3 regions of the Pseudomonas paeninsulae genome follow, and region 2 is predicted to be linked to each of the others. Evidence: predicted binding sites of a transcription regulator. Region 2 holds the regulator's gene; each other region holds the start of a gene.
The links. The regulator sigma-54, encoded in region 2, starts transcription at its own class of promoters, with help from an activator protein. The targets are predictions, from matches to a motif close to ANTGGCATNNANNTTGCTNT.
Positions count from the first base shown of each region.

Region 1 (3,273 bases), 1.9 Mb from region 2:
AAGGGCTTTACCCTGGCGCAGAAGATGGTCGGCAAAGCCTGCGGTCTGGCTGAAGGTCAAGGCGTACGCCCTGGCACCTACTGCGAACCGAAGATGACCACCGTCGGCTCCCAGGACACCACCGGCCCGATGACCCGCGACGAGCTGAAAGACCTGGCTTGCCTGGGCTTCTCCGCCGACCTGGTCATGCAGTCGTTCTGCCACACCGCGGCTTACCCGAAGCCGATCGACGTGACCACCCACCACACCCTGCCGGACTTCATCCGCACCCGTGGCGGCGTGTCCCTGCGTCCAGGCGACGGCATCATCCACAGCTGGTTGAACCGCATGCTGCTGCCGGACACCGTCGGCACCGGTGGTGACTCGCACACCCGCTTCCCGATGGGCATCTCCTTCCCGGCCGGTTCTGGCCTGGTAGCCTTCGCCGCAGCCACCGGCGTCATGCCGCTGGACATGCCAGAGTCCATCCTGGTGCGCTTCAAAGGTAAGCTGCAACCGGGCATCACCCTGCGTGACCTGGTGCATGCCATTCCTTACGCAGCCATCCAGAAAGGCCTGCTGACCGTCGAGAAGAAAGGCAAGATCAACGCCTTCTCCGGCCGCATCCTCGAGATCGAAGGCCTGGACGAGCTGACTGTCGAGCAAGCGTTCGAACTGTCCGACGCCTCGGCCGAGCGTTCGGCTGCCGGTTGCACCATCAAGCTGCCGGAAAAAGCCATCGCCGAGTACCTGCGCTCGAACATCACCCTGCTGCGCTGGATGATCAGCGAAGGCTACGGCGATGCACGGACCATGGAACGCCGCGCTCAGGCGATGGAAGCCTGGTTGGCCGATCCTAAGCTGATGACTGCCGACAAGGATGCCGAGTATGCCGAGATCATCGAAATCGATCTGGCCGATATCAACGAGCCGGTCCTCTGCGCCCCGAACGACCCGGACGACGCCCGTCTGCTGTCCAGCGTTCAAGGCGAAAAGATCGACGAAGTGTTCATCGGCTCGTGCATGACCAACATTGGTCACTTCCGCGCAGCCGGCAAGTTGCTGGAAAAAGTCGAAGGCTCCTTGCCGACACGCCTGTGGCTGTCGCCGCCGACCAAGATGGACCAGCATCAGCTCACCGAAGAAGGCTACTACGAGATCTACGGCAAGGCCGGTGCGCGTCTGGAAATGCCAGGCTGCTCGCTGTGCATGGGTAACCAGGCACGCGTTGAAGCGAACTCCACCGTGGTGTCGACGTCGACCCGTAACTTCCCCAACCGTCTGGGCGATGGTGCCAACGTCTACCTGGCTTCGGCCGAGTTGGCTGCGGTTGCGGCGATCACCGGCAAACTGCCGACCGTCGAGGAGTACATGGTCTACGCGAAGGAAATCGACACCATGGCAGCCGATGTCTATCGCTACCTGAGTTTCGACCAGATCGCCGAGTTCCGTGAAGCTGCAGCGAACGCCAACATCCCGGTCGTTCAAGCCTAACGTAGCAACGCGTCAAGAAAAGCCCCGCCATCGTGCGGGGCTTTTTCTTTTCTGAAGCCCTTGCAGGTGATGCCCAGCAGCTGCCTTTTTCAAGCAGGGGTAACAGCGGCTTCACTCCCAGCATACGAAACCATTCATGAAAATCTGGCTTATCGCGGCTGTATGCGCTTTCGCCCTGGCCGGCTGCAGCAGCGAATACAGCATCACCACCACCAATGGCCAGCTGCTGACCAGCGAAGGTAATCCTCGCCTGGATAAAGACACCGGCATGAGCGAGTTCACCGACAGCGAAGGCCGCGAGCAGCAGATCCCGCAAAGCAACATCAAGCAGATGCTCGAACGTTGAGCGCGGTTTGCTCATAGCGGCCACAGCATTGCCGTACGCCAGCCACAGTTCCGCCAGCACATCTCGGGTACTGGCATATCACTTGCTTAATCCCAGGTAATAGAGCCCTTCCAACGGCTGAATAGACAATGGTGTCGCTCCAATCGCTGGGTCATGCAGCTTGGTGCGGCACCTTTTTGTGTTGATCTGGGAAAAGCGCCATGAGCGAGCATACACACAGCCGTATCGATACACAGGCATGGCCTGCCGGCAGCGAAGCTCCGGAAAAGCGCGTACTGAACGTAGGCTTTATGGCCCTGACTGATGCCGCGTCGGTGATTGTCGCCGCCACCCAGGGCTTCGCCGAGAAGTATGGGTTAACCATCAACCTGCAGCGCCAGGCGTCCTGGGCAAGCCTGCGCGACAAACTGCTCAGTGGTGAGCTCGATGCCGCGCACAGCCTCTATGGCCTGATTTATGGCGTGCAGCTCGGCCTTGGCGGCGCGCCGGCGACCGATATGGCGGTGTTGATGGGCCTGAACCAGAACGGCCAGAGCATCAACCTGTCACATGCACTGCAATTCGCTGGTGTGACCACAAGCGACGCACTAAATCTGCACGCGCACCAAAAAGGCGCAAGACTGACCTTCGCTCAGACGCTACCCACCGGCACCCACGCCATGTGGCTCTACTACTGGCTGGCCAGCCAGGGCATCCACCCTCTCAACGATGTCGACAGCGTGGTGGTGCCACCGCCACAGATGGTCGCTCATCTCAAAGCCCGGCGCATCGACGGTTTCTGCGCGGGCGAGCCTTGGTGCGCCCAGGCGGTCGATGAAAACCTCGGATTCACCCTGGCCACTACCCAGTCGATCTGGCCCGACCACCCGGAAAAGGTGCTCGGTTGTACCCGCGCCTTTGTCGAGCACTACCCCAATACCGCACGCGCCTTGGTGATGGCCGTGCTGGAGGCCAGCCGCTTCATCGACGAGAACGAAGAGAACAAGCGCAGTACTGCGCAATTGCTCAGCGGCAATGACTATGTGGATGCGCCACTGAGCGCCATTCAGCCGCGCTTCCTCGGCCAGTATCAGGATGGTCTTGGCCATGCCTGGCTGGACCCGCACCCGCTGCGCTTTCACGCCGACGGCGCAGTCAACATGCCCTACCTCTCCGACGGCATGTGGTTCATGACCCAGTTTCGCCGCTGGGGCCTGCTGCGCGACGACCCCGATTACCTCGGTATCGCCCGTCAGGTACAACAGCTTGACCTCTACCGCCAAGCGGCGGAGGCTTTGAATATCAGGGTACCGACCGAACAACGTAACGCTACGTTGCTCGATGGCAAGACTTGGGATGGCTCAGATCCGGCTGGCTATGCCCGCAGCTTTAACCTCCACGCCTTGGTCGATAGCGACGTTGTCGCCCTGTAATTGCCCGGAGAATCACCCCTATGCTGCGCATCCTATTGATCA
Region 1 is NZ_CP141799.1:2,339,484-2,342,756, reverse strand. It holds gene acnB (bifunctional aconitate hydratase 2/2-methylisocitrate dehydratase) at 1-1,473, shown strand, start outside; gene VCJ09_RS10875 (YgdI/YgdR family lipoprotein) at 1,610-1,819, shown strand; gene VCJ09_RS10870 (CmpA/NrtA family ABC transporter substrate-binding protein) at 2,020-3,231, shown strand; gene VCJ09_RS10865 (ANTAR domain-containing response regulator) at 3,252-3,273, shown strand, end outside.
Region 1: a site for sigma-54 is predicted at 1,889-1,908, ahead of VCJ09_RS10870 (CmpA/NrtA family ABC transporter substrate-binding protein). Genes of this name have one in related genera too.

Region 2 (3,273 bases):
GCGACCGCTGACGATGATCAAGCGCATGGTCAGGCCCGGTTGAGTTGGCTTTGTATGTCCACCACGACCTGATACAGCGCGTCGCTGCTCTGGGCTTGGCGCAAACGCTCACGCACATCGCTGCGGTCGAGCATGCTGGCAATCTGGCGCAGCAGTTCCAAGTGTTCGTCGGTGGCCGCTTCCGGTACCAGCAGGACGAACAGCAGGTCGACCGGGGCGCCGTCTATGGCGTCGAAGTCCACCGCTGCATCCAGGCGCAACAGCGCACTGATCGGTGCGTTACAGCCCGGCAGGCGACAGTGCGGAATGGCAATGCCATTACCGAAACCGGTCGAGCCGAGTTTTTCACGGGCGATCAGGCTTTCGAAGATGTCTTGGCCATCCAGGTCGGGCAGTTCGCGTGCCACCAGGTTGGCTATCTGTTCGAGTACGCGTTTCTTACTGCCTCCCGGCACGTTCACCAGGGAACGGCCGGGGGTCAGGATATTTTCGAGTCGGATCATAGGAGGGAGGCGATCTCAGCGGGCCATAGCGCCCTGCTGGCGGTCGATCTGCTTTTCCTTGTGCTTGATGAGTTGGCGGTCGAGTTTGTCGGTCAGTAGGTCGATGGCTGCGTACATGTCGTCGTGCTCGGCATTGGCGACCACTTCGCCGCCGGCGATATGCAGGGTCGCTTCGATTTTCTGCTTGAGCTTCTCGACCTCCATGGTGACTTGCACGTTGGTGATCTTGTCGAAGTGGCGCTCCAATCGACCGAGTTTTTCGTCGATATAGTCGCGCAGGGCGTCGGTCACATCCAGCTGATGTCCACTGATGTTGACTTGCATACCGTTTCTCCTTGTTGCCGCGGATGAGAGGCAGGCTACCGGGCCTGCCGCCGGAATACTTTGGCGTGAAAGACGCTGGCAAGTCACACCTGGCGCTGTCGCTCGGGTCTTGGCAGTGTGGCTGCTATCGCGAGAGCGAGGCCGGGTATGACGTATGCCTTGTTTGTGGGTCTTTCGTCGAGTGCCACCTTACATCAATCGCTTACGCTCGCTAGAAGGCGCTATACCAAGCGATTCACGGTATTTTGCGACTGTGCGGCGGGCTACTTGTATGCCCTGTGCCTCCAGTAAACCAGCGATCTTGCTGTCACTCAACGGCTTTTTTGCATTTTCCGCGGCGACCAGTTTTTTGATGATGGCGCGGATCGCCGTCGACGAGCATTCGCCGCCTTCGGAGGTGCTGACGTGGCTGGAGAAGAAATATTTCAGCTCATAAATACCACGTGGGGTGTGCATGAATTTTTGCGTGGTGACCCGCGAAATGGTCGACTCATGCATGCCCACCGCCTCGGCGATGTCGTGCAGGACCAGTGGCTTCATCGCCTCGTCGCCGTAGTCGAGAAAGCCGCGCTGGTGCTCGACGATCTGGGTGGCGACCTTCATCAGGGTTTCGTTGCGACTCTGCAGGCTCTTGATGAACCAGCGCGCTTCCTGCAGCTGGTTGCGCATGAAGGTGTTGTCGGCGCTGGAGTCGGCGCGTTTGACGAAACCGGCGTATTGCGCATTGACCCGCAGGCGCGGCATGGCTTCCTGGTTCAGTTCTACCAGCCAGCGTTCGTTGTGCTTGCGCACGATGACGTCAGGCACCACGTATTCTGGCTCACTCGACTCGATCTGCGAGCCGGGGCGCGGATTGAGGCTCTGGATCAGTTCGATGACCTGGCGCAGCTCGTCTTCCTTGAGCTTCATGCGGCGCATCAGCTGGCTGTAGTCACGACTGCCGAGCAGGTCGAGGTAGTCGTTGGCCAGGCGTTGAGTCTCGGTCAGCCAGGGTGTCTTGGCTGGAAGCTGGCGCAGTTGCAGGAGCAGGCACTCGCGCAGGTCGCGGGCGGCAATGCCGGCTGGCTCGAACTGCTGGATGCGGTGCAGTACGGCTTCCACTTCGTCGAGCTCGATGTCCAGGTCCGGGTCGAAGGCTGCGACGACTTCCTCGAGGCTTTCTTCCAGGTACCCCTGATAGTTGATGCAGTCGATCAGGGTGACCCCGATCAGCCGATCCTTGTCGGACATCGGCGCCAGATTGAGCTGCCAGAGCAGGTGACTCTGCAGGCTTTCGCCAGCCGAAGTGCGAGTAGTGAAGTCCCACTCGTCATCGTCGTTGCTCGGCAGGCTGCTGGCGCTGGTCTGATAGACGTCTTCCCACGCGGTGTCGACCGGCAGCTCGTTGGGGATACGTTCGTTCCATTCGCCCTCTTCCAGGTTGTCCACGGTCTGTGGGGTTTCCTGGTGGTTGTTGTCCTGGTAGGACTCTTCCTGCTGAGGGGCGGGCGCCGGGTTTTCGGCGCCGTCGGCCAAGGGGTTCGCGTTGTCGAAGTCGTCACCGTCTTCTTCGCGCTCGAGCATCGGGTTGGACTCCAGGGCCTCCTGGATCTCTTGCTGCAGATCTAGGGTAGACAATTGGAGTAGGCGAATAGCCTGTTGCAGCTGCGGGGTCATCGTCAGCTGCTGGCCCATTCTCAGGACTAGCGATGGTTTCATTGCAGACCTTATTTGCCGGCGTCTGTGCGCAATCCACTACAGGGCGCCGTAGCGCCACAAGGAAGCAAATTATATGCCTGATCTGCAGTGGTTTGCCTAGCTCTGGCTGCTGTTCGGTTGAGGAAAACCGCTGTTACAGGCGGAACTCGTGCCCCAGGTAAACGTCTTTGACCAGTTGGTTGGCCAGAATAGCATCGGCATCGCCTTCGGCAATCAGTTGGCCGTCGCTGACGATGTAGGCTGTTTCACAGATATCCAGGGTCTCGCGGACATTGTGGTCGGTGATCAGTACGCCGATTCCCTTGGCCTTGAGGTGGTGGATAATCTGCTTGATGTCGCCGACCGAGATCGGGTCGACTCCGGCGAAGGGTTCGTCGAGCAGGATGAATTTTGGTGCGCTGGCCAGGGCGCGGGCGATTTCCACGCGACGGCGTTCACCACCAGACAGGCTCATGCCGAGGTTGTCGCGGATGTGGCTGATATGGAATTCCTGCAGCAGGCTTTCCAATTCTTTGCGACGACTGGCCCGATCCAGCTCCTTGCGGGTCTCGAGGATGGCCATGATGTTGTCGGCCACGCTGAGCTTGCGAAAAATCGAGGCTTCTTGCGGCAAGTAACCGATACCGGCGCGGGCGCGGCCGTGCATCGGCAGGTGGCTGACGTCGAGGTCGTCGATCAGTATGCGGCCCTGATCGGCCTGCACCAGGCCGACGACCATGTAGAAACAGGTGGTCTTGCCCGCGCCGTT
Region 2 is NZ_CP141799.1:4,219,626-4,222,898, reverse strand. It holds gene rapZ (RNase adapter RapZ) at 1-27, opposite strand, end outside; gene ptsN (PTS IIA-like nitrogen regulatory protein PtsN) at 30-503, opposite strand; gene hpf (ribosome hibernation-promoting factor, HPF/YfiA family) at 519-827, opposite strand; gene VCJ09_RS19490 (RNA polymerase factor sigma-54) at 1,017-2,525, opposite strand; gene lptB (LPS export ABC transporter ATP-binding protein) at 2,659-3,273, opposite strand, start outside.

Region 3 (3,273 bases), 1.9 Mb from region 2:
GTCTACTGGTTGCGCACAATCGCTGGTTACAAGCCAATGGTGGTGGCCAGCCGTTGCTGACCACCCTCACCGCCCTGGTGCTGCGCGGCCGGCGCTTCACCCTGGCGCATGTCGGCGACTGCCGAGCCTATCGCTGGCACGCAGGCCAACTCCAGCGCATCACTGAAGACCACGTCTGGGAACAACAGGGCATGCAGCATGTGCTCAAACGTGCCATGGGCCTGGACCAACATCTGGTAGTCGACTACCTGGACGGTGAGTTGCGCGAGGGCGAGAGCTTCCTGATGGTCAGTGATGGCGTCTGGGCGACACTCGGCGACCCGGGTATCCAGCGCATCCTGCACGATGAGCGAGACCCTGCCGCCGCGACCCGCGCGCTGGTCAGTGCCGCTCACCTGGCCGGTAGTCAGGACAATGCCAGCGCCTTGCTGGTGAGGGTCGAGGGCCTGCCGGAAAACGCCTTGGCCGATACCCTAGCCCAACTCGAGCATTGGCCCTTGCCGCCGAAACTGCGCGCAGGCCAGGACTTCGAAGGCTGGCAGGTCGAGCGCTTGCTGGCCGAGTCGCGCCAGTCGCTGATCTACCGCGTACGCGATGGCCAGGCGCGCCGCTGGCTGTTGAAGACCCTGCCCGCCAGTCGCGTCGACGACCCGCAAGCAGGCCCTGCCCTGCTGCTCGAGGAATGGTTCTTGCGCCGAGTGGCCGGACGCTACTTCGCCGAAGTCCATCCTCTGCCGCAACGCCAGCACCTGTACTACCTGCAGCGCGAATACGCCGGGCAGACCCTGGCCGAACAGCTGCGCCTGTCCGGCCCTCTCGGCCTGCCCGACTGGCTGGATCTCGCCCCGCGCCTGGTAAGGGCCCTGGGCATGCTGCATCGGCGCAATATTCTGCACCGCGACATCAAGCCGGAAAACCTGTTGTGGGGTGACGACGGCGAACTGCGCGTGCTGGATTTCGGTCTGGCTTACTGCCCTGGCCTGTCTCGCGATGAGCCCAATGACCTGCCTGGCACCCCCAGCTACATTGCTCCGGAGGCCTTTACCGGCGTCGCACCCAGCGCCCAACAAGATCTCTATGCAGCAGGCGTGACCCTCTACCACCTGCTTACCGGCCACTATCCCTATGGCGAGATCGAGGCTTTCCAGCACCCCCGCTTCGGCAGCGCAACGCCGGCCAGCCGCTATCGCCCCGACTTGCCGAGCTGGATCGACGAGAGCCTCAGTCGCGCGGTCAGCGCGGAGCCGAAGCAACGTTACGAGACCGCCGAGGAGTGGCTACTGGCTCTGGAACAGGGTGAGCGCCAGTCACTGAGCAGCAGGCCGCGTCCATTGCTCGAACGCGAACCGGTGAAAGTCTGGTGCACCGTGGCCCTGGTGTCCTTACTCGCGAATCTGACCCTGCTGGTACTGCTGCTGAAGTAACCCTGCAAACGCACCAGAACGGCGCAACACGCCTTATACAGGTGCGATTAAACGCCAATACGGCAGCAAAAAACTGCTCCGACTCGCTAATATTCAGGCCCTTGCCAAGTTGGCACACGCCCTGCATTGATATTTGCAAATTTAAATAAAGTGCGTCCTTCAACGGTGAAGGACGCACTTCCCGAGAGAACGGGACTTGGACAAAGGCGTCCTCGCTAGGTGACTAGCGGGACGCCTTTTTTGTTTTCCGGTTATGCGTGACGGTGAGGAACCATGAAAAAACTCAAGCTGGTAATGATCGGTAATGGCATGGCCGGAGTGCGTACCCTCGAAGAGCTGATCAAGCTCGTCCCTGACCTCTACGACATCACGGTGTTCGGCGCCGAACCGCACCCGAACTACAACCGCATCCTGCTTTCCCCGGTATTGGCCGGCGAGCAGACCTTCGAAGAGATCGTGCTCAACGACCTCAGCTGGTACGCGGACAACGGCATCAAACTTCTGCTCGGGCGCAAAGCGGTGAAGATCGACCGCAAGGCCCGTGTGGTAGTCGCCGATGACGGCAGCGAGGCCGAATACGACCGCCTGCTAATTGCCACCGGCTCCAACCCGTTCATCTTGCCGATACCGGGCAAGGACCTGCAGGGCGTGATCGGCTACCGCGATATCGCCGACACCCAGATGATGATGGACACCGCCAAGACCCATAAGCATGCAGTGGTCATCGGCGGCGGCCTGCTCGGCCTGGAAGCGGCTAACGGCCTCAAGTTGCGCGGCATGGTCGTCACCGTGGTGCATATCGGCGACTGGCTGCTGGAACGCCAGCTCGACGTCACCGCCGGCCGCCTGCTGCAAAAATCCCTGGAAGACCGTGGCCTGAAGTTCCTCCTGCCCAAACACACCGCCGAGCTGTTGGACAACGGTGAGGGCCGGGTCTGTGCGGTCAAATTCAAGGACGGTGAGGTCATCCCCGCCGACCTGGTGGTAATGGCCGCCGGTATCCGCCCCAACAGCGCCCTGGCGGAACAATCCGGGATCGCCTGCAACCGCGGCATTCTGGTCAACGACACCCTGCAGACCTATGATCCGCGCGTCTATGCGATCGGCGAATGCGCCAGCCACCGCGGTATCGCCTATGGCCTGGTGGCACCGCTGTTCGAGCAAGCCAAGGTCTGCGCCAACCACCTGGCTCAGCTCGGCTTCTCGCGCTACCAGGGCTCGGTGACTTCGACCAAACTGAAAGTCACCGGCATCGACCTGTTCTCCGCCGGCGAGTTCATGGGCGCCGAAGGCACCGAGACCATCACCCTGTCCGACCCGATCGGCGGCGTGTACAAGAAGCTGGTGATCAAGGACGACGTGCTGGTCGGCGCCTGCCTGTATGGCGACACCGCCGACGGTGGCTGGTACTTCCGTCAGATCCGCGAGAACCACAACGTCAGCGAGATCCGCGATCACCTGATGTTCGGTGAAAACGCCATTGGCGACGCCGGCCACCAGGGTCAGAGCAGCGCCGCCAACATGCCGGACGACATGGAAGTGTGCGGCTGCAACGGCGTGTGCAAAGGCACCATCGTCAAAGCCATCCAGGAAAACGGCCTGTTCAGCGTCGACGACGTGAAGAAGCACACCAAAGCCGCCAGCTCCTGCGGCTCCTGTGCCGGCCTGGTCGAGCAGATCCTGATCAATACCGTGGGCGGCGCGGCTGACGTCAAACCGAAGAGCGAGAAAGCCATCTGCGGTTGCAGCGATCTCAACCACGGGCAGATCCGCAAGGCCATCCGCCAAGAGCACCTGACTAGCATCCCAGCCACCATGGCCTTCCTCAACTGGAGCACGCCGAACGGCT
Region 3 is NZ_CP141799.1:2,301,948-2,305,220, reverse strand. It holds gene VCJ09_RS10710 (bifunctional protein-serine/threonine kinase/phosphatase) at 1-1,424, shown strand, start outside; gene nirB (nitrite reductase large subunit NirB) at 1,698-3,273, shown strand, end outside.
Region 3: a site for sigma-54 is predicted at 1,533-1,552, ahead of nirB (nitrite reductase large subunit NirB). Genes of this name have one in related genera too.